Regions from separate parts of the Formivibrio sp. oc-25 genome, predicted to be linked through region 3. Evidence: predicted binding sites of a transcription regulator. Region 3 holds the regulator's gene; each other region holds the start of a gene.
The links. The regulator sigma-54, encoded in region 3, starts transcription at its own class of promoters, with help from an activator protein. The targets are predictions, from matches to a motif close to CTGGCACGCTTCATGCTT.
Positions count from the first base shown of each region.

Region 1: the regulator sigma-54 is predicted to act here: its motif matches at 3,096-3,113, upstream of AC0KVQ_RS04165 (pilin).
Region 2: the regulator sigma-54 is predicted to act here: its motif matches at 4,037-4,054, upstream of glnL (nitrogen regulation protein NR(II)).

Region 1 covers NZ_JBVVOL010000004.1:127,348-137,115, reverse strand. The annotation lists gene pth (aminoacyl-tRNA hydrolase) at 1-461, opposite strand, end outside; gene AC0KVQ_RS04175 (PglL family O-oligosaccharyltransferase) at 570-2,261, opposite strand; gene AC0KVQ_RS04170 (pilin) at 2,290-2,634, opposite strand; gene AC0KVQ_RS04165 (pilin) at 2,710-3,042, opposite strand; tRNA gene AC0KVQ_RS04160 (tRNA-Thr) at 3,218-3,293, shown strand; gene AC0KVQ_RS04155 (acyl-CoA thioesterase) at 3,432-3,887, opposite strand; gene AC0KVQ_RS04150 (aldo/keto reductase) at 3,963-4,949, opposite strand; gene lipA (lipoyl synthase) at 5,113-6,078, opposite strand; gene lipB (lipoyl(octanoyl) transferase LipB) at 6,231-6,797, opposite strand; gene AC0KVQ_RS04135 (YbeD family protein) at 6,935-7,219, opposite strand; gene AC0KVQ_RS04130 (D-amino acid aminotransferase) at 7,240-8,112, opposite strand; gene AC0KVQ_RS04125 (GAF domain-containing protein) at 8,246-8,722, opposite strand; gene ispD (2-C-methyl-D-erythritol 4-phosphate cytidylyltransferase) at 8,715-9,404, opposite strand; gene dnaQ (DNA polymerase III subunit epsilon) at 9,401-9,768, opposite strand, start outside.
Region 2 covers NZ_JBVVOL010000006.1:113,033-122,800, reverse strand. The annotation lists gene AC0KVQ_RS05960 (rhodanese-like domain-containing protein) at 1-214, opposite strand, end outside; gene glnA (type I glutamate--ammonia ligase) at 546-1,955, shown strand; gene AC0KVQ_RS05950 (HAD family hydrolase) at 2,046-2,669, shown strand; gene AC0KVQ_RS05945 (Rdx family protein) at 2,949-3,245, shown strand; gene AC0KVQ_RS05940 (DUF4124 domain-containing protein) at 3,278-3,760, shown strand; gene glnL (nitrogen regulation protein NR(II)) at 4,086-5,147, shown strand; gene ntrC (nitrogen regulation protein NR(I)) at 5,150-6,547, shown strand; gene AC0KVQ_RS05925 (response regulator) at 6,653-8,368, opposite strand; gene AC0KVQ_RS05920 (UvrD-helicase domain-containing protein) at 8,382-9,768, opposite strand, start outside.
Region 3 covers NZ_JBVVOL010000011.1:11,302-21,069, forward strand. The annotation lists gene AC0KVQ_RS09185 (monovalent cation:proton antiporter family protein) at 1-906, opposite strand, end outside; gene AC0KVQ_RS09190 (KpsF/GutQ family sugar-phosphate isomerase) at 996-1,973, shown strand; gene AC0KVQ_RS09195 (KdsC family phosphatase) at 1,993-2,508, shown strand; gene lptC (LPS export ABC transporter periplasmic protein LptC) at 2,517-3,119, shown strand; gene lptA (lipopolysaccharide transport periplasmic protein LptA) at 3,088-3,588, shown strand; gene lptB (LPS export ABC transporter ATP-binding protein) at 3,585-4,307, shown strand; gene AC0KVQ_RS09215 (RNA polymerase factor sigma-54) at 4,314-5,717, shown strand; gene hpf (ribosome hibernation-promoting factor, HPF/YfiA family) at 5,757-6,080, shown strand; gene ptsN (PTS IIA-like nitrogen regulatory protein PtsN) at 6,174-6,647, shown strand; gene hprK (HPr(Ser) kinase/phosphatase) at 6,628-7,572, shown strand; gene rapZ (RNase adapter RapZ) at 7,569-8,456, shown strand; gene AC0KVQ_RS09240 (NusG domain II-containing protein) at 8,425-8,853, shown strand; gene AC0KVQ_RS09245 (CCE_0567 family metalloprotein) at 9,154-9,345, opposite strand; gene AC0KVQ_RS09250 (Gx transporter family protein) at 9,438-9,768, shown strand, end outside.

The sequences.
Region 1 (9,768 bases), on a different contig from region 3:
GCCGGCTTGAGCACGAAACTCGCCACCTCGGCCTTGTTGCCCGGATGGCCGATACCCACGCGCAAGCGCCAGAATGCCGGGGTAGAAAGATGTGCCTGGATATCCTTCAGGCCATTGTGCCCGCCATTGCCACCGCCCTGCTTGAGCTTGATCTGCCCGGCCGGAATATCCAGCTCGTCATGCACGACCAGGATTTCATCGGGCAGGATGCGGTAGAACTGCGCCAGCGCCACCACGGAAAGGCCGCTGCGGTTCATGAAGGTTTGTGGCTGCAACAGCCACACCTCGCGCCCATCCAGCCGGACCTTGGCCACCAAGCCGTGGAATTTGGACTCGTGCCGCAGGGAAACACCGGCGCTGCGCGCCAGTTCATCGACAAACCAGAACCCGGCATTGTGCCGGGTCTGTGCATATTCGGCCCCGGGGTTGCCGAGGCCGACGATCAGTTTGATAGGGGACATACACGGAAACAGGAATACGGAATCGGGCAATGATACCGCAAGTACCGAAAATCCATCTTTCGGCGCATTCAAGGAGGCTCACCCGAGCCTTGCTTCGGGCGAACGTGCCTATTCCGGCTTAACGGCACCAGGTAATGCAGGCCACACCACGGAAGCCAGTTCAGGCCTGCCCTGTTTTGCCTTGATCCATTGACCTTTTACCGCTTCACAATAGTGATGAGGTGCCATCCTGCAGAATTTTTCCAGCCAGTCTCCCGCTTCCTGTGGCTTGCCATTCAAAGCCAGTGACATGGCAAGTTTGAATGTGAAACTGATGTTGTTCGGATTTAGCGCAGTCAGCATGCGCGCCCGGTCCAGCTCGGCCTCGGTCATACCGGCCTTCGGAACAAGCCTGGAATACTCAAAATAGCTCTGCCACTGGGTAAGCAGCAACAAATCGGAAGATGGCGCAGCTGCCTTGTCTTGAGCCTCCGGAACTGGTGCGCCATAGCGTGCTTCCACCTGAAAATAATCCCGGACCACCAGCGCAAACAGTACAGCGCCACTTAACCAAAGCAATGCAAAAATGCCACGCGGCATCTGCCAGACTGGCTGCATGCCAGCCCGCACATTGAGTGCGCCCATCACCAGCCCGACCGGCAGCAGGATATAGGCGTAATAAAGCGGATATTCGAACATGGCATGATTGGCTGCAACCAGCACAAACAACACCAGCACCGCATGCTCGGCCGAGCGAACGGACCTGATTTGCAGCCACATCCAGTGCAGCAGCAATCCGGCCACCAGCAAGCCCAACGGGATACCGCACCACAAAACCAGATCCAGAAACAGGTTGTGGGAATAACTGTAAAACATGGAAAGCGGGGGGTGCTCCAGCGCCACGTTCCCTTGTGCCAGAAGGGTCTGATTCCAGCCGTAGCCAAAGAAGGGGCGCTGCCATACAGCATCGACAAACAACGTCCAGGCAGCAAAGCGCGGTTCACCCTGCAGCCGGGTAACCGTATCCAGTGAGGGAGCTGCTTGTTGCAATGTAATCACCACGGCCACACAAGCAGCGAAATACAAAGCCAGGCCTGTTACCACCCAGGGAAATCTCGGCTGCGGCCAGTGCCGGCGCCAGAGCCAGGCAGCGGCAACCAGCAGCACCACGGCGATCCACGCCGTGCGCGACCCCGTCAGCGCCAGCCCGAACAGCAGCCAGGCAGCCAGCAACAGCGCCAGCACCGTAGCCACTTTCCCCCGCAATACCCCCCATGCCAGCGCCAGTAGACCCCACAACAGGAAAGTCCCCATCTGGTTGGATTGGCCCAGATTGGCAAAAGGCCGGGACGGATTGCCGGCCATCAACCATGAGGCCTCGCCACCCCACCACTGGTGCAGCTGAATACCGACCGATACCACTGCAGCTATGCCAACCGCACTAAAGAGGCCATCAGCCAATTGCCCGGGCAGCCTGCTTTCCCAGCAAGCACCCACCAGCAAGCCCAGCAGCAGGCCGAGCAGATAGGTTGTGCCCATCCAGGCATTGCCGGTTTCCAGCACCAGCCCGAAGGCACGTTGCAACCAGACCACCCCCAACATCCCGGCAACAAAAATGACGATGCCATGAAGATTCACCCTGTCAGGGGAGCGGACAACCATCACACCGGCTGCAGCCAACAATATCAAAGTGATCCAGGCATCGGTATGAAAAGCAGCCCACGGTACATTGTGTATTGGCAACAGCCAGCCCACGCACAGCAGCAAGCTCCACAGCAGCAGACCACGGTTTGAGGTATTTTCAGAGCGGATTAGGGTCATGGCGAATTTTTAAGGATGCGACATTCATTTATTGGATGGTGCAGTTGCCGTTGGCGTTATCACACAAGATGGATCTCTGACCAGGCGTGCGCGGCGTGATGGTCGAGGAGGTGGGGCTCAATGCGCCGGAAACATTGGTCAATTGAGAGATATTGGTGCAGGCGTTGTTGGCCGGCAACGGAATCGTGGAATTGGCATAGACAGCAGACAGTGCGTGCTTGGTATACGCCACGGCTTCGGACAAGCAGGAAGACTCCGCTGCACGAATCCGATAACCATTGTAGGCCGGCAGCGCAATCGCAGCCAAAACGCCGATGATAGCGACAACAATCATCAGTTCAATCAAGGTAAATCCTTGTTGCCTACGTGTCATGGCCATCCCCCTATTGGGTGGGCATAGTACAAAAAAGCCCCGCCGAAGCGAGGCCTATTGTTTCAGCACCCAATTTTAGGAATGCGAGCAATTACCTGTATCCAGCTGACACGTCACCGTGCCAGTACCCGGCGATGCGGGAACAACATCCCAAGTACCGGAAGCTGCCGTTATGGTATCGGTCGTGGTTTGGCAAGCACTGTTATCGAAAGCAGGAACACTCATGCTTGCATAGATAGCAGCAATTGCATTTTTGACGTACGCGGTCCCTTCTGCCAAACATGCAGCATTTGCAGATCTGACACGATAGTTATTGTAAGCCGGCAGCGCAATCGCAGCCAAAATGCCGATGATCGCGACCACGATCATCAGTTCGATCAAGGTAAAACCTTTTTGCATGCGTTTCATAGTGTTCCCCTTTGGATTAGTCAACTTGCCGCCTTTGCGACGTGCCAACCATAACGCAAACAGCGTGCCAGATCATGGAGATCGCTCGATTTTTATGTACAAGCCAGATGCAGGCAGCACTGCCAAGTCCGGATTGTTCACAAACCGCCCGGTTCGCGGTAGAATCCGCTCCCGCGCCGTTGTAGCTCAGTCGGTAGAGCAACTGATTCGTAATCAGTAGGTCGAGTGTTCGATTCACTTCAACGGCACCAAAAATGCAAAAGGGCTGCAGCTTCGCGCTACGGCCCTTTTTCTTTGCCCTGCCTGGATCAATGAGTGACAATTTTCGTCACTTATTGCCAGTTTGCGCAGGGTCAACATCTACGATTCCGACATTCTTCGGCGGCTACTCACTTTTTCAGCCGCAGTGCGCGCCGGACCTCGGCTTCCTTCCAGCGCCGGCGTGCATCGTCCGTATCCGGGCTCAGCGGCGGTACCGCAGCCGGTTTGCCGTCCGGGTTCATGGCCACCATGGTGAAAAAGCAGCTGTTGGTGTGGCGCACCGAGTTGTTACGAATATCCTCGGCGATGACCTTGATGCCGACTTCCATCGAAGTGCGGCCGGTGTAGTTGACGTTGGCCAGAAAGGTGACCAGTTCGCCAACGTGGATCGGCTGCTTGAACAGCACGCTATCGACTGAAAGCGTAACGGCATAGGTGCCGGCGTAGCGGCTGGCGCAGGCGTAGGCCACCTGATCGAGCAATTTGAGCAGCGAGCCGCCATGCACATTGCCGGAAAAATTGGCCATGTCCGGGGTCATCAGCACGGTCATGCTGAGCTGGTGGCGGGGAAGTGAGTCACGCATGGTTACTCCAGTGTAGAGATTTATTGTTTTATGGTTATAGGCCCCTTCTGCTGCTGCGAGAAGGGGCCAAAATGATTACCAGGATGCATGCACCTGCGGCCTGATCAGCCGTTCATAGACATCGGCCACGGCGGCCATCTGGGTGTTGGTCAGCGCGGGCAAACCGCTGGCGATCAGGTTGCGCTCAGCCTGATCCGGGCGGCTGGCGCCGGGGATGACCGTGCTCACGGCATCGAACATCAGGCACCAGCGCAGGGCATACGCAGCCAGACCCGGGTCGGCAGGGAAGTACAGCTTGAGTGCTTCGACGGCAGCGAGGCCGGTTTCAAAATCCACGCCGGAGAAGGTTTCGCCCTTGTCGAACGCTTCGCCGTTGCGGTTGAAACTGCGGTGATCCTTGGGGCCGAATTGCGTATCGCGCGTGATCTTGCCGGTAAGCAGGCCGCTGGCAAGCGGTACGCGCACGATCACGCCGATGTTCTTCTGCTGAGCGTCCGGAAAAAAGGCATCGATCGGCTTCTGGCGGAACATGTTGAAGATGATCTGGATGGTGGCCAGCTCTTCATACTGGATGGCCTGCAGCGCTTCTTCCACTTTTTCGACACTGGCACCGAAGTGGCGGATCTTGCCTTCCTGCTTCAGCTTGGCGAGTTCGCCGAACACTTCGGCCTTGGCGTAGACCGGCGTGGGCGGGCAATGCAGCTGCACCAGATCAAGTGTATCGAGCCCGGTATTGACCAAGGCTTCTTCCACGAACTGGCGGATATTCTGCGGGTTGTAACCGGCGGCATCGTGCGGATTCAGGCGGCGGCCTACCTTGGTAGCGATGAACAGTTGATCGCGCCGCGCCTTGACCACTTTGCCCACCACGCGCTCGCTCTGCTGACCGCTGTAGACGTCGGCCGTATCGATGAAATTCACGCCTTTATCGATGGCGGCGAGCAGCGTGCGCTCGGCCAGCGCTGCATCGAATGGCTGGCCCCAGGTGCCACCGACCTGCCAGGTGCCGAGCCCGATTTCCGAAACACTGAAGCCTGTCTTGCCAAGTTGCCGGTAATTCATTGTTTTCTCCAGAAAGTAAGCAAGCGCCGGCTGATTACCCTCTCCCCAACCCCTCTCCCGCGGGCGGGCGAGGGGCTTGAAACCAAACACTGATGCTCCCTCTCCCGTTTACGGGAGAGGGCTGGGGAGAGGGAACTGTCTGTCGATTCTCGCTACTGGAGAATTACACGCCTGCTTTGTGCGCTTGCTGATCGGCGTGGTAGCTGGAACGCACCATCGCCCCGACTGCAGCATGCTTGAAGCCGATTTCGTAGGCGTATTCCTCGAAGCGCTTGAACTGCGCCGGCTCGACATAACGCAACACCGGCAGGTGGCCATTGGAAGGCTGCAGGTACTGGCCCAGCGTGAGCATGTCGATATCGTGCGCGCGCATGTCGCGCAGCAGTTCGTACACTTCCTCGTCCGTCTCGCCCAGGCCAACCATGATGCCGGACTTGGTAGGAACATTCGGGAAGCGCACCTTGAAATCCTTCAAGAGTTGCAGCGAGTGAGCATAATCGGCACCGGGGCGGGCCTGCTTGTATAAACGCGGCACGGTTTCCAGATTGTGGTTCATCACATCGGGCAAGCCGGTGGCGAAGATATCCAGTGCGATATCCATGCGTCCGCGGAAATCGGGCACCAGCACTTCGATCTGGGTTGCGGGCGAGAGCTCGCGGGTTTTGGTGATGCAGTCGACAAAATGCTGCGCACCGCCATCGCGCAAGTCGTCGCGATCGACCGAGGTGATCACCACGTACTTGAGCTTGAGCGCAGCGATGGTTTCAGCCAGATGCTGCGGCTCGTTCGCATCGAGCGGATTGGGGCGACCATGGCCCACATCGCAGAACGGGCAGCGGCGGGTACAGATGTCGCCCATGATCATGAAGGTGGCCGTGCCCTTGCCAAAGCATTCACCGATATTCGGGCAGGTAGCCTCTTCGCACACGGTATGCAGCTTCTGGCTGCGCAGGATTTCCTTGATCTCGTAGAAGCGGCCGTTCAACGTGGGCGCCTGCACACGAATCCATTCCGGCTTTTTCAGCTTCTGCTCCAGCGGCACCACCTTGATCGGGATGCGGGCGGTCTTGGCTTCACCCTTGAGCTTGACACCGGCAACGGCGCCGGCGGGCTTGTTTTCTGCTGTCATTGTGCGTTCCTGTGCGCGATGAATGTTGCCCCGCTCTTTTACCCCAATTCCGTCATGCCGCAGGACGGACTTTAGTCCGTCAACCAGCTATCTAAATGCTGCAACACTAACGGGTTGAAAGCCGTCCTACGATCTTTTGGGTGAAGAGAAGGCTATAAGCCTAAATTGTTGAGAATGCTTCTCGAAATTCTATCGGCGACGCTGGCCGGTGTCTCGTCAATAAAACCATAATCCGCCAGCTGCGCCACCTGCAAACCCGCGTAGCCACAGGGGTTTATGCGGCTGAACGGCTCCAGATCCATGTTCACGTTGAACGAAAGTCCGTGATAGCTGTAGCCATTGCGAATACGCAGGCCCAGCGCAGCAATCTTGGCTTCGCCGTCCTCGCGCATCACATACACGCCGGGTGCGTCTACCTTGCCATAGGCTTCGATATCGTAGCCAGCCAGCACGTCGATCACGCTTTGCTCGAGCTTGCGCACCAGCTCGCGCACGCCCAGCTTGTGGCGCTTCAGATCCAGCATCAGGTAGGCGATCAACTGGCCAGGGCCGTGGTAAGTCACCTGCCCGCCGCGATCGATCTGCACGATAGGAATATCGCCGGGATTGAGCACATGCTCGGGCTTGCCCGCCTGGCCCTGCGTGTAGACCGGCGGATGCTCGAGCAGCCACAGTTCATCCTGCGTGGTTTCATCGCGCGCGGCAGTGAAAGCCTGCATCGCCTGCCAGGTGGGAACGTAATCGACCAGGCCGAGCTTTCGGGTAAGGAGTGAGGAGTGAGGAGTGAGGTGCAAAACCTCTGCATCACCCTGCTCGCCCCACACCTCACACCTCACACCTGACACCTCACGATGCATCACAGCACCATCCTCACGAGCGGGTGCTGCTTCAACGCCGCATCCAGCGCATGGAACTGATCGATATCGACGAACGTGGCGGACAGGGTGACGGCATAGTAGTTGCCGCTGCTGCTGGCGCGAATCGAGATCAGCTCGGCCGAAAAACCCGGCACATGGCGCACGGTCAGATCGATCATTTCCAGGCGGAAGGTTTCTGCCGGCACGCCCTTGTGGCTGACAGCCTTGACGGGGATCAGTGCGGGGAATTGCAACAGGTCCTGGAGTTTGGGTGTTTGGGTCATTGTTTTGCGTTTCTTGAAAATCAGGCTTGCGGGCGCATTTTTGCGACCTTGAATGCCTGGTAATAATCATACATGCGTCGATAAATGGGGCCGGGCACGCCGTTTCCAACCGGCCGTCCGTCGAGTTCGACCACGGCCAGAATTTCCTTGCTCGATGACGTGATCCACACCTCATCGGCGGCACGCAATTCCACCTCACTGATTCGGCGCAGGGCCAGTGGCATGCCGTGCGCCTGTGCCAGTTCCCGCACCACATCGTAGGTGATGCCGGTCAGCATACGCCCGGATGGCGGCGGCGAGAGGATCACCCCATCGCGCACGATAAATACGTTGCTCGCGCCGCCTTCGATCAATTCGCCTTCGCGCAGCATGATCACTTCGCCCGCACCAGCATCGGCGGCCATCTGCTTCAACAGCACGTTGGCCAGCATCGAACAACCCTTGATATTGCAGCGCTGCCAGCGAATATCTTCAGCCGTGATTGCGGTAATGCCGGTGGCCACCTGCTCCGGTGGTGGTGGAATCAGTGGCTCGGCATAAGCGAATACAGTCGGTGTGACTTCTTGCGGAAAGGCGTGATTGCGCGGCCAGGCCGGTCCGCGCGTGACCTGGATGTACAGGGACTGATCGGCAAACGCTTGCGCCTCGATCAGCGTGCGCGCCATCAGCCGCCATGCGTCGGGCGAGAGCGGGTCATCGATGCGCACAGCTGCCAGACTGCTGGCCAGCCGGCGCAAATGTTCATCAAGGCGGAACGGCTGGCGGTCGTACACAGGCACCAGCTCGTACACGCCATCGCCAAACAGGAAACCGCGATCCAGCACGGACACCTGCAACTCGGCCAGCGGGGCGTAGCGGCCATTCAGATAGGCGGTGATAGCGGGAATTTGCATGAGAGCTCCTGTTGGTAGCAACCCACCCTCTCCCCCAGCCCCTCTCCCGCAAGCGGGCGAGGGGGGTCAAACCATCAGCAGGCGAAAACTCCTCTCGCCCCATCGGGGAGAGAGGTCGGGAGAGAGGGGGAAATCAAATCATCACCAGCGCCGCCACCTTCTCCAGCCACGCCTGATCCACCTCGTCGAAATCGGCGAGCCTGATCGAATCCACATCCAGCACGCCGATCACCTCGCCACTGGTGTCGCGCAAGGGTACGACGATTTCAGAACGCGACAGCGACGAGCAGGCAATGTGGCCGGGGAAAGCCTCGACATCGGGCACCAGCAAGGTTTCATTGCGTGCCCAGGCAGCACCACATACGCCGCGTCCGTGCGCGATGCGAAAACACGCGATCGGCCCCTGGAACGGCCCAAGTACGAGTTGCTTGTTACGCACCAGGTAAAAACCGGTCCACAACCAGTCGAATGTGGCATGCAGCGCAGCGGCAGCATTGGCCAATCGCGCAACCAAGTCAGCTTCGCCGGCCAAGAGAGATTCGAGCTGCGGCAGCAGTTCGCGGTATTTTTCTTCCTTGCTGCCAGCGGCAATATGCAGATTTTCAGCCATGGGGTTGCCTCCCATGCAGGATCAGGGCCGCCAGTTGCAGATCCTGCGGATACGTCACTTTCAGATTCCACGGGCTGCCCATCACCAGTTGCGGCGCCTTGCCCTGTTTTTCCAGCGCACTGGCTTCGTCGGTAATATCCGGACCCATAAATTCGTCGATGGCCGCAATCAGCTCGCCACGGCGGAACATCTGCGGTGTTTGCGCCTGCCACAAGCCATCGCGCGATTCAGTACGGGCGATGCGATCACCGACAGCCGCACGCTTGAGCGTATCGGCCACCGGGATTGCCAGAATGCCGCCGACCGGATCATCCCGCAGCTCGGCAATCATGGTGCTGACCATCGCCGGATCAAGGCAGGGCCGCGCGGCATCGTGCACCAGCGCCCAGTCGTCGTCAGCCACAGCGGCTTCACGCAAACCATTGCGTACTGATTCGGCCCGTGTGGCCCCGCCACAGCGCAGTACTTGCAAACGCTCGAACGCGGACCAGTCGTAACTCTCCCACCATTCGTCGCCAGAGCTGATCACCACGCAGACGCGGGCAATTTCCGGCACGGCGCAGAGCGCCTGGATCGTGTGCCAGATCAGCGGGCGGCCGAGCAGCTCAAGATATTGCTTGGGCGTGGCCACGCCCATGCGCGAACCCGATCCGGCTGCCGGCACCAAGGCAAAGCAGCTCATGCCTGAATCTCCTCAGCAGGCGGGTTTTCCAGCACGCGCCACAGGCATTGCCCCTTGACCGACTTGTCGAGGGCATCGAGATAAGCGGCGTGTTCAGCCAATTCTTCTGCAGTGGGCACCAGCACCTTGAGCGGTCCGCGCGGCTTCGCCACCTTATTCTGCAAGCCGGTATCGGCAGGGGTATTGCCACCAAAATCGATCAGCAAGCTATCCTGCCCGCGCGTCAGGCACAGATACACTTCGGCCAGCAGTTCGCAGTCGATCAGCGCGCCATGCAATATCCGGTTGGAGCGATCCACCTCGAAGCGATCACACAAAGCATCGAGGCTATTGCGCTTGCCGGGAAACGCTTCCTTGGCCATGG
Region 2 (9,768 bases), on a different contig from region 3:
TCAGCGGATAGCGTTTCCATTCGATCAGTTCCGCCTGTGGCACGACACCGACAAACTGCCATTCCGGCTGTGTGCGGACATCGACAATCTTCACGCCGGGCAGGCCCTGCATCAGTGCCCAGGCTTCTTGCGGCGTGACCGCACCGGAATAAGGCAAATCGAAATCGTCTGCCCGTTCACGGGCAAGTTGCAGGATGTGGGCGAGTTGGCTCATTGCGGTGTGTCTCCATTATTCATTGAATATGCCGTTTATCCGGCCAGGCTTGTTGGGCTCTTGTTTTATTTTATCGTTCGATACGGAAATGCTTACCAGCAAAAATGACAGCCGGCCGAAACGCACCCAAACAGTGCAAGATCAAATCAAATGTCATAAATTGGTGCATGGATTGGCTCGTGCAGCGGGCTAAGTCCTTGTGGCACAATAGCGACGCCCAATGCACAAAGCTGGCATGAATTCTGCTGCATAACGCGCCGAGCGCCTGCGCGATGTTTCGGCGTCTATTGAATCAGATCAAATTTCAGTCTCTCAACAAGGAGAATCAAACATGGCGGCAGCCGACGTAATCAAGCTTATCCAGGAAAACGATATCAAGTTCGTTGACCTGCGTTTTACCGACACCCGTGGCAAAGAACAACACGTAACCGTACCGTCCCACGTTGTGGATGAAGAGTGGTTCGAACACGGCCACGCTTTCGATGGCTCCTCCATCGCTGGCTGGAAGGGCATTCAGGCTTCCGACATGCTGCTGTCGCCGGACCCCGCTTCCGCCAAGATCGACCCGTTCTTCGACGAACCGACCGTATTCATCACCTGCGACGTGATCGAACCGTCCGACGGCAAGGGCTATGACCGCGACCCGCGTTCCATCGCCAAGCGCGCTGAAGCCTACCTGAAGTCCACCGGCATTGGCGACACCGCCTACTTCGGTCCGGAACCAGAATTCTTCATCTTCGACAGCATCACCTGGAACACCGACATGTCCGGTTGCTTCGTGAAGATCAATTCCGAAGAAGCTGCCTGGGCCACCGGCGAAAAATTCGAAGGTGGCAACACCGGTCACCGTCCGATGGTCAAGGGCGGCTACTTCCCGGTTCCGCCGGTTGACAGCCTGCAAGACATCCGCGCCACCATGGTGCTGATCCTGGAAGAGCTGGGCATCCCGGTTGAAGTGTTCCACCACGAAGTGGCTACCGCCGGCCAGTGCGAAATCGGTACCAAGTTCAGCACCCTGGTACAACGTGCTGACTGGACTCAAGTCATGAAGTACGTGATCCACAACGTGGCTCACCAGTACGGCAAGACCGCCACCTTCATGCCGAAGCCCATCGTTGGCGACAACGGTTCCGGCATGCACGTGCACCAGTCGATCTGGAAAGATGGCAAGAACATGTTTGCAGGCAACGGCTACGCCGGCCTGTCCGACACCGCCCTGTACTACATCGGCGGTATCATCAAGCACGCCAAGGCACTGAACGCCATCTGCAACCCGGGCACCAACTCGTACAAGCGTCTGGTTCCGCACTACGAAGCGCCGGTCAAGCTGGCCTACTCGGCTCGCAACCGTTCCGCTTCGATCCGCATTCCGCACGTGCAGTCCGACAAGGCTCGCCGTATCGAGACCCGCTTCCCGGATCCGCTGGCCAACCCGTACCTGTGCTTCTCCGCCCTGATGATGGCCGGTCTGGATGGTATCCAGAACAAGATCCACCCGGGCGATCCGGCCGACAAGAACCTGTACGATCTGCCGCCGGAAGAAGACAAGCTGATCCCGACCGTGTGTGCCTCGCTGGAAGAAGCTTTGGCTGCACTCGACGCAGACCGCGAGTTCCTGACCCGTGGCGGCGTGTTCAGCAACGAATTCATCGACGCCTACCTTGAACTGAAGATGGCTGAAGTGAACCGTACCCGCATGACGACTCACCCGGTTGAGTTCGACATGTACTACAGCCTGTAATCCACTCGGATTACCGCTGTCGCAAAGCCCCGTGTCTCGGCACGGGGCTTTGTTTTTCGTAGAATCCCTTTTTTATCGCAGGCTGCCATCATGTCTATCCGCGCCGTCGTATTCGACCTGGGTGGAGTTCTGGTCGACTGGAACCCCGAATATGTCTACCGTGCGCTAATCCCGGATGCGGATGAACGCCGCTATTTCCTCACACATGTCTGCAACAGCACCTGGAATGTGCAGCAGGATGCCGGCAGATCGCTTGCGGAGGGCACGGCGCTGTTGGTGCGGCAATTCCCCGAGCACGCCAACCTGATCGAGGCGTTCTACTCGCGCTGGCCCGAGATGCTCGCCGGCACGCTGCCGGATGGTTTGGCGCTGCTGGAAACACTGGATGCTGCAGGCATCCCGCTGTATGCGCTCACCAACTGGTCGGCGGAAACCTTCCCCTATGCGCGCGCCAATTTCCCGCTGCTTAGCCGTTTCCGCGACATTCTGGTATCGGGCGAAATCGGCCTGATCAAGCCCGATCCGGCTTTCTACCGCCTGATGTTCGATCGCATCGCGCGCGATTTGCCGGACTTGCAACCCGAAGAACTCGTCTTCATCGACGATGTCGAACACAACGTGCAGGCTGCTCGCGCACTGGGCTGGCATGGCGTACATCACGGCAACGACCGGCACTCGCATCTGGAATTGCGCATACTTGGCCTGCCAACCTGAGAGCCTGTTCACGATCTTTTCACCGCAGCGCCAGACAGGAAAAGGGTTAGCCACAAGGCGAACGACGCTGGCAATAACGGGTTATTTCCAAGACGTTCAATGCAGTGGATGGCCATTTTCCTGCCTGGCCCGGCGGGTTCCGGGCATTGCCGGCAGCCGCCGGCGTTACAAACCGCTTGTGGTACACGTACCACGGCACGGTTTGTGCCTTGGCCTCTATCCGGCACTGCACAGAACGCTGCGGTAAAATGATCGTGAACAGGCTCTGAGGAAATCGTCATGAACAGCACAGACAAACCCCGCGTGGTTATCCACTACTGCACCCGTTGCAACTGGCTGCTACGCGCCGCTTGGCTGGCGCAAGAACTGTTGACCACCTTCAGCGAAGAACTGGGCGAAGTTGCCCTGCAACCCGGAACGGGTGGCGTTTTTGTGGTGAGCTGCAACGACACCATCATCTGGGACCGCAAGACCGAACAACGCTTTCCTGAAGCCAAGGAAATCAAGCAGCGCATCCGCGATCTGATCGTGCCCGACAAATCACTGGGCCACAGCGACAATCGACAGCCCGACTGACAGCATTGAGGGCCCTGTGCTACTCTCGATCCATGATGAAGCTACGCCATTTAACGCCGCTGCTGTTTGTACTTGCCGCCCCGACATGGGCCGACATCTACAAGCATGTCGATGAGCACGGCAACATCACCTTTACCAATGCACCGGTCAGGGGTGCGCAACGCATCCTGATCGAACCCACGCGCGCAACAGCCCGCTCTGCCGCACCCAGCCTCTCCGCGCCCGCACCATCACGCAGCACGGTATCGCCTTCATCCTTCCCGCGCGTGGATGCCGGCACCCAGAAAGAGCGTGACCTCAACCGCCGCCGCATTCTGGAAGATGAACTCGGCAACGAGCAGCGCCTGCTGAACGAGCGCAAGCAGGAACTGACCAACGCCGAAGCCCAGCGCAGCGCACAGGACAAATCCAACCCGCAACAATATGTCGAGCGTCTGGGGCGCCTGCGGGAAGGTGTATTGCTGCATGAAAAAAACATCGCCGCCCTGCAAAGCGAACTTGGCAAGTTGCGCTGATTGCCCCTGCCCTTCCATGCACTGATTTGGCACAGCCAAACCTGCCCTCCGCACGTGCACTGATCGCCCCACTTTGGTGCGCTATACTGGTGCAAGCACAATCAATCATCGCGTGAAAACTGTTCATCACTGGTCGTGATAAACCGCCGGCGGGGTGAGACACCGCGTAAAAAACGGAATGCACAGGGAACACATGCGGATTTGAGAACCTGTTCACGGTTTCGCAGCAAGCGCAGGGGTGGGCTCCAGCAAGCGATTTTGCTGCGTTTATACGGGCTGGCCCATCTTTTGCTTTCATACAGGCAAACCTAAGGAGCGCAGCGCCATGAGCCACAGCGCATTTGCCGGACTTGAATTTCTGGATGCCGCAGTACTTGCCATCGCAACCGATGGCCGAATCACCTATGCCAACCCGGCAGTCAAAAGCCTGTTCACCCTGCGCGATTGCGAAGGACTGACACTGGCAGCCTGCTTCGGTCCGGCTTCGCCGATTACCCAAGCCTTTCTGACCGCCCAGCGTGACAACATCTCGATCACCGAACACGAGCTGGCCGTGGAAGGCCCGCAAGGCGAGATGTACATCACGCTGACCGTGACGCCGATCGAAGCATCGCAGGCGGCTTTCGTGCTGGAAATTCGCCATATCGATCAGCAACGCCGCATTGCCAATGAAGAACGCGTGCAGGCGCAGCAGCAGGCCAACCGCGAACTGATCCGCAATCTGGCGCACGAGATCAAGAATCCGCTTGGCGGCATTCAAGGGGCTGCCCAGCTGCTGGCGCACGAGCTGCCCGATCCACGCCTGAAGGAATACACCCAGGTCATCGTCGAGGAATCGCAGCGCCTGCAAGGGCTGCTGGATCGCCTGCTGACCCCGCACCGCCTGCCCAAACTAACCGAACTCAACATCCATGAAGTGCTGGAACGCGTACGCAGCCTGGTTCAGGCCGAGACCCCCAACGGGCTGGCGGTGAAGCGCGATTACGACACCAGCCTGCCACCGCTGATTGCTGACCGCGAACAGCTGATCCAGGCCGTGCTCAATATCGTGCGCAATGCCGTGCAGGCGATGAGCGGCATTGGCGAAGTCTGCCTGCGTACCCGCATTGCGCGCCAGGTCACGCTCAACCGCCGACGCTATCCGCTGGCGCTTCGCATCGAGATCGTGGACAACGGCCCGGGCATTCCCGAGTCGCTGCGCGAAACGCTGTTCTATCCCCTGGTTTCCGGCCGTCCCGGCGGCACTGGCATCGGCCTGCATCTGGCGCACACCTTTATCGTGCAGCATCACGGCATGATCGAATTCGACAGCCGTCCCGGCCATACCTGTTTCACCATTCTGCTGCCAGTCAATGCCTGGCAGAACGACAAGCATCATTCGGAGTAAACATGAAAGCCGTCTGGATCATTGATGATGATCGTTCCATCCGCTGGGTGTTCGAAAAGGCCCTGACGCGCGAAGGCATCGATCACGCCACCTTCCCTTCCGCCACCGAAGCGCTGGCGCGCATGGAAACCGAGCGCCCAAGCGCCGTGGTGTGCGATATGCGCATGCCGGGTGAGTCAGGCCTGACCTTCCTGGAAATCGTCAAACGCGAATGGCCGGAAATCCCTGTCATCATCATGACCGCGCACTCCGATCTGGACAGCGCCGTTTCAGCTTTCCAGGGGGGCGCCTTCGAATACCTGCCCAAACCCTTTGACGTCGACCAGGCGGTGCTGCTGGTTCGCCGCGCACTGCAGGAAAGCGAGCGCCAGGCCGAAACCATCGAAGCTGCCTCGCCCGCACCGGAAATTCTCGGCAAGGCGCCAGCAATGCAGGATGTATTTCGCGCCATCGGCCGCCTGTCGCAATCGGCCGCCACGGTGATGATCACCGGCGAATCGGGCGCCGGCAAGGAGCTGGTCGCGCGTGCCCTGCATCGGCACAGCCCACGTTCAAACAAGCCATTCATCGCCATCAATACGGCAGCGATTCCGAAGGATCTGCTCGAATCCGAGCTGTTCGGCCATGAGCGCGGCGCCTTTACCGGCGCGGACGCCAAGCGCCAGGGCCGCTTCGAGCAGGCTGAAAACGGTACACTGTTTCTCGATGAAATCGGCGACATGCCGCCAGATCTGCAAACCCGCCTGCTGCGTGTGCTGTCTGATGGATTCTTTTACCGGGTCGGTGGCCATCAACCGATCAAGGCCAACGTGCGCGTGATCGCCGCCACCCACCAGAACCTGGAAGAGCGGGTCAAGCAAGGCCAGTTCCGCGAGGATTTGTTTCACAGATTGAATGTGATTCGTCTGCGCCTGCCGCCCCTGCGGGAGCGCAAGGAAGACATTCCGTTGCTCGCGCGTTTCTTCCTGAGCAAATCCGCGACCGAACTCGGCGTCGAAGCCAAGCGGCTGTCAGAAGAAGCCATGGCGCAACTGGCCAGCTTTTCCTTTCCCGGCAACGTGCGGCAACTGGAAAACATCTGTCACTGGATCACGGTGATGGCACCGGGCCAGGTGGTTGAAATCAACGATCTGCCGCCGGAACTGCTGGAACAAAGCGGCCCGGCCCCCGTGGCCAGCGGCAACTGGCTGGCGGCGCTGGCTGCCGAAATCTCCGGGCGTCTGGCACGCGGCGAACACCGGGTACTGGATGAAATCACGCCGGCATTCGAACGGGTGGTAATCGAACAGGCACTGGCCTACACCGGTGGCAAACGCATCGAAGCCGCCGAACTGCTCGGCTGGGGCCGCAATACCCTCACGCGCAAGATCCAGGAACTCGGCATGGAAGGCGTAGTATAAGAACTTGTTCACGATCTGTGGCGAGAAACTGTCAGCGGGGTGAAGAGCAGCGCATGAGCTCCGATCACGGCTTCGCAGCAAGATCATGAACAAGTTCCAAGATCATCAGGGGTGGGTAGTACCACCCCTGTTTTGCGGTCCCAATCGCGCCGCTAACCGGCGATGAATCTCGGTCAGCTGCAAGGCACGGCCGTTATCTGGATCGATTTCCTGAATGCGCGTTAGATATTCCCAGGCCTGGCGCATATAGGTTTCATGCCAGCCATCGCGATTCACGCAGGCCAGCAGCGCATTGGCCGCGTTGATCAGCACCAGCACATTGGCCGGCATATCGGCAACCGCCTTGATGAAGTGTTCTGCCGCCGCCCCAAGCTCGCCGGCTTGCGCCATGCGCACCGCTTCGTTGTTGAGCGAGACGATATCCTGCGTCACCTGCGCAATCAGTTGCTGCGCCTTGTCTTCCTGTCCTGCCCGCCGATAGGCATCACGCACACGTTCCTGCACCGCAGGATCATCATGGCTGTTCTTGAGTACGGTGCGGATAAGCTGGTCCGCCACATCGCTACGTTGCTGATGCAGGCAAGCGCTTGCCAGCACCAGACCGATGGCCGGCGCCGGCGGTTCCTGCATGCCCGCCATGCTCTGCAACGCCAGATCCAGCACATCGCGCGCTTTTTTCGATTCCCCCTGGCGCAGCCAGACTTCGGCATCCAGCGTATCAGCCAGTAACCCCGCTGCGCCATCCTTGAAGACTTTGCGCAGCTCTGCCGCAGTCTTGCGCGCGGCAATCAAATCGCCCTGCGCCAGTTGCACCTGGCCAAGCCGGGCCTGGTCCACCGGATCTCGCCAGAACGAATAACGCGAGAGACGAACCGTTTCTTCCAGCGCAAGCTGCGCCGTGGCAAGATCGCCGCCACGCCAGGCCAATTCGCCCAAGTCGCGCTGGCGATTGATCACAAAGGGCGATCGTTGCGCAGCCTGCTTCAGCACCTCCAGTGCGGCCAGATCATCACCCTGCGCACTTTGCGTGCGCGCGAGCCAATCATAGGCGTCGAGCACCAGCTCATGCTCGGCGATCACGCCCTGGAACACTGTCTGCGCTTCGGCATAACCCTTGAGCCGATACAGCGCCTTGCCCAGTGCCATGCGCGCCCATGCCAGGTTGTTTTCCACCAGGATTTCGCGACACGCATCGCGCACCGCGCTCCAATCGCCAATCCGCAGCAACAGGTGCACCTTCATGCGCAGAAAAGCCGCAGCATCCTCGTCTGCGGCCTGAATACCCTGGTCGCACAGGCGAATGGCTTGCAGGAAATCATGCGCCAGAATGGCTTCGTCGATCGGGCGGAAGCGTGACTTGCGTCTGAGCGCCTTGTTCAAGCGGGTATAGAGCAGCTCGCCAGTATAAGGCTTGAGCACGATGGCATCCGGCGCCAGCTCGGCTGCACCGATCACGCGTGTGGCGCGTCGCTCGGAAGTAACGATGATAAAGACGCATGAAGCCTTGAGCAGGCCATGGTGGCGCGCCTCATCGAACAGATGCAGGCCATCGAAACCGCTGCCAAGATCGTACTCGGACAGGATCACATCATATTCAGTCTGCCGGATCTGGACGAGCGCATCACTGGCACGACTGGCATGGTCGATCCGGGTCGCGCCAAAACTGCTGAGTTGCGCACTGGTCGCAGTACGCATGTCCGGCACGCTGTCGACCACCAAAAAAGCAAGGGTGGACAGATCCACCCCGGCCGGCGCCGGGATGGGATCTGGCTCCGGCTCGGCTGCCGGGCGAATGAAGGAATAGGGTCTGATCTCGGCCATGCTTGCAGTATAGTCAGTCAGCCGGCTGCAGCTTGGCATACGCCACGGCCAGCCATTTCGGCCCGTGATCGCGGAAATTGACCTGCACGTTTGCACCCTTGCCTTGCCCTTCGTAATCGATCACCACGCCATGGCCAAACTTGGGGTGAACCACATTCATGCCAATGCGCAGGCCATGCTCAGGCGGCTCGGCCCGGCTGGCAACCTGTGGTGCGGCAGGTGCATAGCCGCGATTCAGATACTTGAGCAGGTCGGCAGGAATTTCCGCCAGAAAGCGCGAGGCAATGCCAAAGCGCGTCTGGCCGTGCAGCATGCGGCTTTGCGCCAGGGTGAGATACAGACGCCGCCGCGCACGGGTAATCGCCACATACATCAGGCGACGCTCTTCCTCCAAGCCATTGACGTCGTTCAGACTGTTGTCGTGCGGGAACAATCCTTCTTCCATGCCGCACAGAAACACCGCATGAAATTCCAGCCCCTTGGCGGCATGCACGGTCATCAACTGAATCGCCTCCTGCCCGGCACCGGCCTGGTGCTCGCCGGCTTCCAGCGAGGCATGGCTCAAGAAAGCAACCAGGCTGTTTTCATCTTCGCTCACGAATACTGCGGCGGCATTGACAAGCTCATCCAGGTTGGCCAGCCGCTCCTCACCTTCGCGCTCTGCGCGGTAATGTGCCTGCAGACCGGACAAATCGAGCATCGTGCTGACCAGCTCCGGCAGCGGCAGCATGCGTGTTTGCGTGCGCATCGCCTCCACCAGCTCGATGAATTTCCTGACGGCCGCGCCACTGCGGCCAGTCGCGCCGGAACAAGCGGCTTGCCACAGGCTGGTCCCGGCCTGGCGTGCACTATCCTGCAGCCCTTCCACCGTGCGTGCGCCGATGCCGCGAGTCGGGAAATTGATAACGCGCAGCAAGGCACTATCGTCTTCCGGATTGGCAATCAGGCGCAAATACGCCAGCGCATGCTTGATTTCCTGGCGCTCGAAAAAGCGCAAGCCCCCATAGACGCGGTACGGAATACCGGCATTGAACAGCGCATGCTCGATCACGCGTGATTGCGCATTGGCGCGATACAGCACGGCAATTTCGGTCGGATTGGTGCCATCACGCATCAGATTGCGCGCTTCATCGACAATGAATTCCGCCTCCTCGAAATCGGTAACGGCTTCATATACGCGGATGGGTTCGCCCGATTCGGCCTCGGTCCACAAATTCTTGCCCAAACGATGGCGATTGCGCGCGATCACGGCATTGGCCGCATCAAGAATATTGCCGTGCGAGCGATAATTGCGCTCCAGCCGAATCACATGTCTGACGGCAAAATCGCGCTGGAAATCCTGCATATTGCCGACATTGGCACCGCGGAACGCATAAATCGACTGATCATCATCACCCACG
Region 3 (9,768 bases):
CGGTACCAGAAACAATACCAGCAGCAATACCAGCCACCACTGGGCAACCAGAATCTGGAAGTCCAGGGTCATTCCCACCGTGACAAAAAACAGGCCCAGCAGCAAGTCGCGAAACGGACGGATGTCGTCTTCCACCTGATAGCGGAAGTCTGTTTCCGCGATCAGCATGCCTGCGAGAAAAGCACCCAGTGCCAGCGACAATCCTGCCTGTTCGGTCAGCCAGGCAATCCCGAGCGAAACCAGCAGCAGGTTGAGCATGAACAGTTCGCTGGAGTGCTGCCTGGCAACCAGGTTGAACCAGGGGCGCATCAGGCGTTGGCCCAGATTCAGCAGCACCACCAGTACAAAGACGATCTTGAGGGAGGCGATGCCCAGAGCCATGAACATGGAATCGCTGTAGCGGCTGAGAACCGGCAATACGATCAGCAGCGGCACCACGGCCAAGTCCTGGAACAGCAGGATGCCGATTGCGTTCTGGCCGTGCGGTGAGTTGATTTCGTTGCGCTCCGTCAGGAGCTTGGAGACCATCGCCGTCGAGGACATGGCCAGCGCACCACCCAGCGCCAGTCCGGCAGCCCAGGGTAGATCGGATAGCCAGGCAATCAGCATGACCAGTACCGACACGCTGAAGACCTGCGCCGCGCCCAGGCCGAAAACAATGCGCCGCATGGCCTTGAGCTTGGCCAGGTTGAATTCCAGTCCGAGCGTGAACATCAGGAATACCACGCCATATTCGGCCAGATGGGTGGCAGCATCCGTGGAGGGAACCAGCGCCAGAGTGTGCGGACCAATCAGCATGCCGACCAGCAGATAGCCGAGCATCGCCGGCAGCTTGAAGTGACGGCAGGCCACCACGGCCAGCACGGATGCCATGAGCAGGAGCAGGAGCAGATGAAGCTCGGTCATCGTGTTTTATCTATCGGGCGAAGTCTTGATTATATCCAGCTGCGAACCCATGCGCGCTGGCATATTGCCGTCAATGGTATACTTCGTGCATGAAGAATACTGATCCCCAAAAAATTCTGCAGAATGCGCGGCGCGTTCTGACCGTCGAAGCCGAGGCGATTGTTGCGCTGGCCGAGCAGCTTGATGGTGCATTCCACGAGGCTTGCCTGCTGATAGATGCATGCCGTGGCCGCCTGATCGTGACCGGCATGGGCAAGTCCGGCCATATCGCACGCAAGATCGCAGCGACCATGGCCAGTACTGGTACGCCGGCCTTTTTTGTGCATCCGGGCGAAGCCGCCCATGGTGATCTGGGCATGATTACCAGCCAGGATGTGGTGCTGGCCCTGTCGAATTCCGGTGAAAGCGATGAACTGGTCACGCTGTTGCCGAGCTTGTCGCGCTTGGGCGTGCCGCTGATCGCAATGACTGGCAACCCGCAATCCACGCTGGCGCGCGAGGCTGCCGTGCATCTGTATGCCGGCGTCGAGCAGGAAGCGTGTCCGCTCAACCTGGCCCCCACCGCAAGCACGACGGCGGCGCTGGCATTGGGCGATGCCCTGGCTGTGGCACTGCTGGAGTCACGTGGCTTTGGCAGCGAAGATTTTGCGCTTTCCCATCCCGGCGGCAGTCTCGGGCGCCGTCTGCTGGTTCATGTGCGTGATGTGATGCATGACGGCGAGCGTCTGCCGGTCGTGGGCAGGGATGTAATGCTAAAGGATGCGTTGCTGGAAATGACGCGCAAGGGCTTGGGTATGACCGCAGTGGTCGATGCCGAGGGCGGTTTGTGCGGTGTGTTGACCGACGGCGATTTGCGCCGCGCACTCGATCGCGATATCGATGTACGTGTGGCGGGCGTGGCAGAAGTCATGACCCCCAATCCGGTGACCATCGATGCATCACGCTTGGCGGCAGAAGCTGCACAGATCATGGAAACCCGGCGCATCAACGGCTTGCTGGTGCTCGATGGCAAAAAACTGGCGGGAGCGTTGAACATGCATGACTTGCTGCGTGCACGGGTTGTTTAAAAGAACAGGAATGACGGGAATGAACGAAAAAGCCAAGGCTGTCCGCATGATGATTTTCGATGTGGATGGCGTGATGACAGATGGCAGCCTGCACTATTCCGATTCCGGCGAAGAGATCAAGGTATTCAATTCGCGTGATGGCCATGGCCTCAAGGCGCTCAAGGCCTCCGGCGTGAAGTTGGCCATCATTACCGGACGGACCTCGCGTGCGCTGGAGCGACGCGCCAACCAGTTTGCAGTCGACTATCTCTATCAGGGCGTTGAAGACAAACTGGCTGTTTTCAACGAGATTTTGCAGGATGCCGGACTGACGCCTGCTGATTGTGGCTATATGGGCGATGATGTGGTGGATCTACCCGTGATGCGACGCGTGGCCTTTGCGGTGGCGGTGTCGGATGCGCCGGAGCTGGTGCGTCTGAATGCCCACTATGTGACCGGTTTGCCAGGTGGGCGCGGGGCCGTGCGCGAAGTCTGCGATCTGGTCATGCAGGCCCAGGGTACACTGGAGCCGATGCTGGCTCATTATCTGCGTTGAGCATGGCGATGACCGCACGTCTGACGCGCTGGATGCCGATTCTGCTGGCTGCCCTGCTAGGAGGGCTGATCTGGCTGTTGAATCGCGCCACGGATTTGCCGGAAGCCGTGCGGGCCAGTGTGCCCACCCGGCCGGATCTGCTTGCCGAATCGGTGCGTGTGCAGCGTTTTGACGAGCAAGGCAATCTGGTGTCGGTATTGACTGCGACGCAAGCCAGGCATCTGCCGCAGGACGACACCATGTTTTTCGAACAGCCGCAGCTGGAGCAGACCAAACCGGGTCAGCCCAAGCTGAGGCTGACTGGCGAGCAAGCCAAAGCCATCAATCGTGCAACCGAAGTCTGGTTTTACGGTGCGGTGGAAATGCGTCGCGAGCCGGATGGCCGCAATGCCGAATTGGTCATCCGTACCCGTGACATGTACGTCGATACCCAAAAACAGATTGCACGCTCCAGTGCGCCAGTCGCTGCGGACATGGGGGCGCATCGTGCCCGTGCCGTGGGCTTTGTGGCAAACAACCGCGAAGAATCGCTGGAACTTCTTTCCCAAGTGAGCATGACTTATGTTCCGAACAAACGTAATGATGGCGCTCGCCGCAGCGTGCAGCCTTAGTCTTCCCGCCATGGCCGAACAGGCAGACCGCGAGAAGCCGATGAATATCACGGCAGACCACTGTGATTTCGACCAGAAAACCATGAAAAGCATCTGTACCAGCAATGTGGTGGTGGTGCAGGGGTCGATGACGATTCGCGCCGACAAGCTGGTGATCAGCCAGGATGCCGAGGGCAATCAGTTCGCGCAAGGTGAGGGCAAGCCGGTACGGTTTCGCCAAAAGCTCGACAAGAGCCCGGATTGGCTGGAAGCCGAATCACTCAGATTCGATTACGACGGCAAAAAGGGTTTCCTGCAGCTGTTCGACAAGGCGTGGGTACGCAAGAATCAGGATGTGGTGGTGGGCGACCATATCACTTATGACCTGAATTCCGAGCTGTATCAGGTCAAAAGCAATCCGGGCGGTCGTGTGAACATTACGATTACCCCGAAAAAGAAAGAAACGACAGACGGGAAGGCTGCGCAATGAGTGTGCTCAAGGCCGAACATCTGAGCAAAGCCTACCGCAAGCGTACCGTGGTGCGAGATGTCTCGCTGGAAATTGCCTGCGGCGAGGTTGTCGGCCTGTTGGGGCCCAATGGCGCGGGTAAGACCACCAGTTTCTACATGATTCTGGGGCTTGTGGCACTTGATGGCGGCAAGATCGAGCTCGATGGCGTGGATATCACCCGCCAGCCCATTCACAAGCGCGCCCGTTTGGGGTTGGGATACTTGCCGCAGGAAGCCTCGATCTTTCGCAAGATGACGGTCGCCGAGAATATTCGGGCAGTGCTGGAGTTGCAGGAGATCGAGCCGGAAGAAGTTGAAACGCGCCTGGATGATCTGTTGCACGACCTGCATATCGGACATCTGCGTGACAGCAACGCCTTGGCCCTATCGGGCGGCGAGCGCCGCCGTGCCGAAATAGCCCGTGCCCTGGCCGCCAGTCCGCGCTTCATCTTGCTGGATGAGCCATTTGCCGGTGTGGATCCGATTGCCGTGATGGATATCCAGCGCATCGTGCGCTTCCTGAAAGAGCGCGGGATTGGTGTGTTGATCACCGACCACAATGTTCGCGAAACACTTGGAATTTGCGATCGGGCTTACATTATTTCCAGCGGTGAAGTCATCGCGTCCGGCTCGCCGGATGATATTGTCAACAATGAAAGTGTGCGCAAGGTCTACCTTGGCGAACACTTCAGAATGTAAGCAGTAATGAAACAATCCCTGCAATTGCGCATTGCGCAGCAGCTCAATCTGACGCCACAACTGGCGCAATCGATCAAGTTGCTGCAACTCTCTACCCTTGATTTCCAGCAGGAAATCGAGCGCTTCCTCGCGGAAAACCCACTGCTCGAGCGAGAGGAGGGGGCGGCGGACAGGGAGCATGAATCCACCCAGAGCGATACGCCTGCTGCGGAATCCGAGCGCGAAGCGCCGGAAATGGAAGCGGGTGAGTTGCGCTGGGATGATGTGCGCAGCGGTAACAGTCGCAGTGATGATGACGAAAATGATCCTGCGCTCAATGTGGCACAAAGCCTGAGCTTGCGTGAACACCTGATTGCCCAGGCCGGCCTGTTGCCACTGGCGCCGCGCGAACGGGCTTTGCTTGAACTCCTGATCGATGCACTGGATGATGATGGCCTGCTGACGCAGCAGCTTGAGGAAATCCTGTCGCAGGTGCCGCTGGATGTACGCGAGGAAATGGAAATTGACGAGGACGATCTCGCCATTGCCTTGGCCTATCTGCAACAGCTTGAACCCATCGGCGTGGGTGCGCGCGATTTGTCCGAATGCCTGCGGTTGCAGTTGTTGCAGCAACCGCAAAGCCCAGCCAGGCAGTTGGCGCTTGATATCGTGCGCGATCATCTCGATTTATTGGCTGCGCGCGACTACACTAGAATCAAAAGGCAGCTGCAATGTGGTGATGAATGCCTGAGGGAGGCACAAACCTTGATCACGGGGCTCAACCCCCGTCCCGGTGCGGATTGGTCCGCAGACTCCCCGCGTTATGTCGTCCCTGATGTGATCGTTGATTGTTATCGTGGTGCCTGGCGCGTGCGGTTGAACGAGTCCGCGATGCCCAAGCTGCGAGTGAACGAGATGTATGCCCGTATCCTGCAACAGGAAAGCGGCGCAGGATTGGCGACACAGCTGCAGGAAGCTCGCTGGCTGCTCAAGAGTGTAGAACAGCGCGGGCAGACCATCCTGCGGGTGGGTCAGGCAATCGTAGAGCGGCAACGGGCTTTTTTTGAACATGGCGAAGAAGCAATGCGGCCGCTGGTGCTGCGCGATATCGCCGAACAGCTGGGCTTGCATGAATCAACGGTTTCGCGGGTGACGACCCAGAAGTTCATGCTCTCGCCGCGCGGTTTGCTGGAGTTCAAGTATTTCTTCGGCAGCCACGTTGAAACCGAAGCGGGCGGAGAGTGTTCGGCGACGGCAATCAAGGCGCTGATAAAGAAACTGGTCCAGAATGAAAACAAGAACAAGCCCCTGTCCGATGGGGCGATAGGTGAAGAACTCGCAAAGCAAGGGATCGTGATTGCGCGACGAACCGTTGCCAAATACCGGGAGGCATTGCTGATTCCTCCCGTCAACCAGCGCAAGAGCTTGTAAGTACAAGGCCTTGTCAGGCTTATCATAAGGAGACGTACCATGAACCTCAACATTAGCGGCCATCATGTGGAAGTAACCCCGGCGATCCGTGACTACGTCATTGCCAAGCTCGAACGCGTGACGCGTCACTTTGATAACGTCATCGATGTGGGCGTGATCATCTCCGTGGACAAGTTGCAGCAAAAAGTTGAGGCTACCGTGCATGTGCGCGGCAAGGATATTCATGTCGAGTCGATCGATGCGGACATGTATGCGGCCATTGATTTGCTGGCCGACAAGCTTGATCGCCAGATCGTCAAGCACAAGGAGAAAATCCAGAATCACCGTAATGAGAGCATGAAGCATCAAGAAGTTGCTGAATAATCCAGCAGCGGGCAAGGTACGGGAACGCCGCGAGTCGTTCCCGTTTTTCTTTGCGTTACAATATCTAACATTTGAACCTGATCCATTCCAGCCATGAGCCTGATCAACAAGATCCTCCCGTCCAGCAATATTTTCCTGGATTTGGAGGTCGGCAGTAAAAAACGCGTGTTCGAACACGTCGGCATTCTGTTTGAGAACAGCCACGGTATTGCGCGCAGCGTGATTTTCGACAGCCTGTTTGCCCGGGAAAAACTGGGCTCGACCGGTCTTGGTCAGGGTGTGGCCATTCCGCACGGGCGCATCAAGGGGCTGAAAGAGGCAACGGGCGCCTTTGTCCGGCTCAAGGAGCCGATTCCGTTCGATGCACCGGATGGCAAGCCGGTTTCGCTGATTTTTGTGATGTTGGCTCCGGCCAACGCCACGGATCTGCATCTGCAAATTCTCTCGGAACTGGCACAACTTTTTTCCGACAAACAGATGCGGGATCAATTGCTGGCTGTGAGTGATGCCGGTGAAGCATGGAAACTGATCTCCACGTGGGAACCTTATGCCGCAGATTACAGTTAGGCAGCTATTTATCGATAACGCCGAGAAGCTGCGGCTAACCTGGGTGGCGGGCCAATCCGGCGCCAACAACCTGCTCTCCAATGACGCATCAGAACAGAAACCGTTGCTGTCTCTGGTGGGCCATCTGAATTTTGTCCACCCCAATCGGATTCAGGTGCTCGGCGTGGCCGAGATCGCCTACCTGGCCGGCCTTTCGCCCGAGTCGCAACAGGAAGGGATGAACCGCCTGTTCGCTAACGACATGGCCGCCATGATCGTGGCCAATGGCCAGCAGGTGCCGGATGTTCTCAAGGATGCAGCGGAACGGCATCATGTACCGCTGCTGACCTCGCCGGAATTGTCGCCCTACCTGATGGAGGTTTTGCGCTTCTATCTTTCCAAGGCACTGGCGGTTTCCACCCATCTGCACGGCGTATTCCTGGATGTGCTGGAAATGGGCGTGCTGGTGACGGGCGAATCAGCCATGGGCAAGAGCGAGCTGGCGCTGGAATTGATCTCGCGGGGTCATGGTCTGGTTGCTGATGATGTGGTCGAGGTCTATCGCACCAATCCGGAAACGCTGGAAGGCCGTTGCCCGCCGATGCTGCGTGATTTTCTGGAAGTGCGGGGTATCGGGGTGCTCAATATTCGCTCGATTTTTGGCGAAACCGCAGTGCGTCCACGCAAGAATCTGCGTCTGATCATCCATCTGGCCAAGGCCAGCGGTGAAACCCTGGCACCGATCGATCGCCTGGAAATGCAGGCCGCAACCCAGGAAATTCTGGGCGTGCAGGTACGTAAACTGGTGATTCCGGTGGCTGCCGGCCGTAACCTCGCGGTGCTGGTGGAGGCTGCTGTACGTAACTATATCCTGCAACTACGTGGCATCGATTCGACGCGCGAGTTCATCGAGCGCCACCAGAAATTCATGGAAATGGGTGAATGAACACCGGGCAGCAGGTCGTGCTGGTTTCCGGGCTTTCCGGCGCCGGCAAGAGTGTGGCGCTGAAATCACTGGAAGATCTGGGTTATTACTGTCTCGATAACCTGCCTGCACCCTTGTTGACCCAGGCAGCCTCGCTACTGGATCGCGACGGTTATCCCAAGCTGGCTATCAGCGTTGATGCACGTAGTGCCCATAACTTGTCTTCCCTGCCGCAACAGATCGAAGTGCTGCGCTCAAGCGGACGTGACTTTCGTCTGTTGTATCTGGAAGCGCAGGACGAAACCCTGATCAGGCGTTATTCGGAAACCCGCCGCAGCCACCCGCTTTCTCAGGGCACCCTGACGATCAGCGAGTGCATACAGCTGGAGCGCCAGATTCTGGGTGAGATTCGCGAGGTCGGGCATGTGATCGACACCACCGGCCTGAGTGCGCGCCAATTGCATCGCTGGATACGCGAGGTGGTAGCACTGGATCGTTCGCGCCTGACCGTGATTTTTGAATCATTCGGGTTCAAGCATGGCTTGGCGCTGGATGCCGATTTCGCTTTCGATGCACGTTGCCTGCCCAATCCCTTTTATGAAATTCCTCTGCGGCCGCTGACCGGGCTCGATGCGCCCGTGATCGAATTCTTGCAATCCCATTCGCAGGTGGGCTTGTTCGGCGAGGATATCCGGACTTTGCTGGAACGCTGGTTGCCCATCTTCGAGCAGGACCAGCGCAGCTATGTCACGGTGGCGATTGGCTGTACCGGTGGGCAGCATCGCTCCGTTTATCTTGCCGAACAACTCGGGCGTCATTTCCAGACGCGCTGGCAGGTGTTGGTACGCCATCGCGAGCTGGCGCAAATTTCGCATGCACAAACCGGTGAATCCCACCCCGGCTGACTGGCAGCCAGGTCACTGGCGCGGCTGGCTGGGCTTGCTGCGGCCGGGAGACTGGCTGGTATTGATACTGGCTAGCCTGTTGGTTGTCGCATTGATTCCGCTGGCGTGGCAACACGACCGGGCAGCGCGTGTGCGCATCTATCAGGATGGCAAACTGTTTGGCGAATATGATCTTGATGCGCCGCGCATTGTTGAAGCACATGGACCGCTCGGTGCCACGGTGGTCGAGATCAATAATGGCCAGGTGCGCATTGCCAGGGATCCCAGTCCACGGCAGTATTGTGTCAAGGCCGGCTGGTTGTCTGCGGCTGGCCAGACAGCCATTTGCCTGCCTAACCGGACCAGTATTACGCTGGTGGGTACCCAGCCCCTGCCTTATGACAGTCTGAACTATTAGGCTCTGTTGACATTTGATTAATTTTTACGCGGCTGGGGTATTTTGCTCCAGTACAAGGCATTTCCCAGGCCGCGGTACGGGTACCGCAAGTGGGAAATAACGCCGTAATGGAGCAAAAGACCCAGCCGCCCGAAGGGCAAGTCCGCCAATCTTGCCGGATGCGTTGTCGCCAATGCTCGCAATACACCAGTATTGCTTGCGCTTGGCTTCTCGTCCCGGCAAGTTGGCGGGCTTGCGTAAAAGGCAATCAAACGTCAACAGAGCCTATGTTCTGCACAATCCAGCTGGCATGGCGTTTGTTCATGTGGTTGGATGTTCGTTCCGATATTTTTCCAGGTCAGCCATCAATGTCTGGATTTGCTCGCTGAGCACGGGGAGCTGATGGTAGTGTGTCCACAGGCTATCCTCGACAATGTCGTGAATCTGGCTTCCGACTTCGCTGATGATGCGTTTTTTCCTGGCAAGCGTCTTGGCAATGTCCGGATTGGTCATGATCATATCCTGCGTTGATGAATATTTAAATTTCCAGCAAGATCCATGCCGAAAATGTAATCATTTTGATAGGTATGTGTGAAAACAGCGAAGTGACTCCCAACCGAACCGATGTGGTCCGGATCAAGGCTGGTGCGGAAGATTTGCGCATTGCGCGACTGGCTGCGCTGGCGATCGTGCTGGCTGTTGCAGAGGCTGGCATTCCATCGCCCATTCCGGGGATCAAGCCCGGGTTGGCCAATATTGTCACGCTGCTGGCACTGGAGCGACTGGGCTGGCATGCCGCCGTATGGGTGACCTTGCTGCGAGTTCTGGGCGCCGGAATTGCACTGGGTGGCGTGTTCTCTCCCGGATTCGCCATGAGCCTGACGGGAGCCATGACCAGCTTGCTGGTGCTGGCTGCGGCATGCAGGTTGCCCAGAC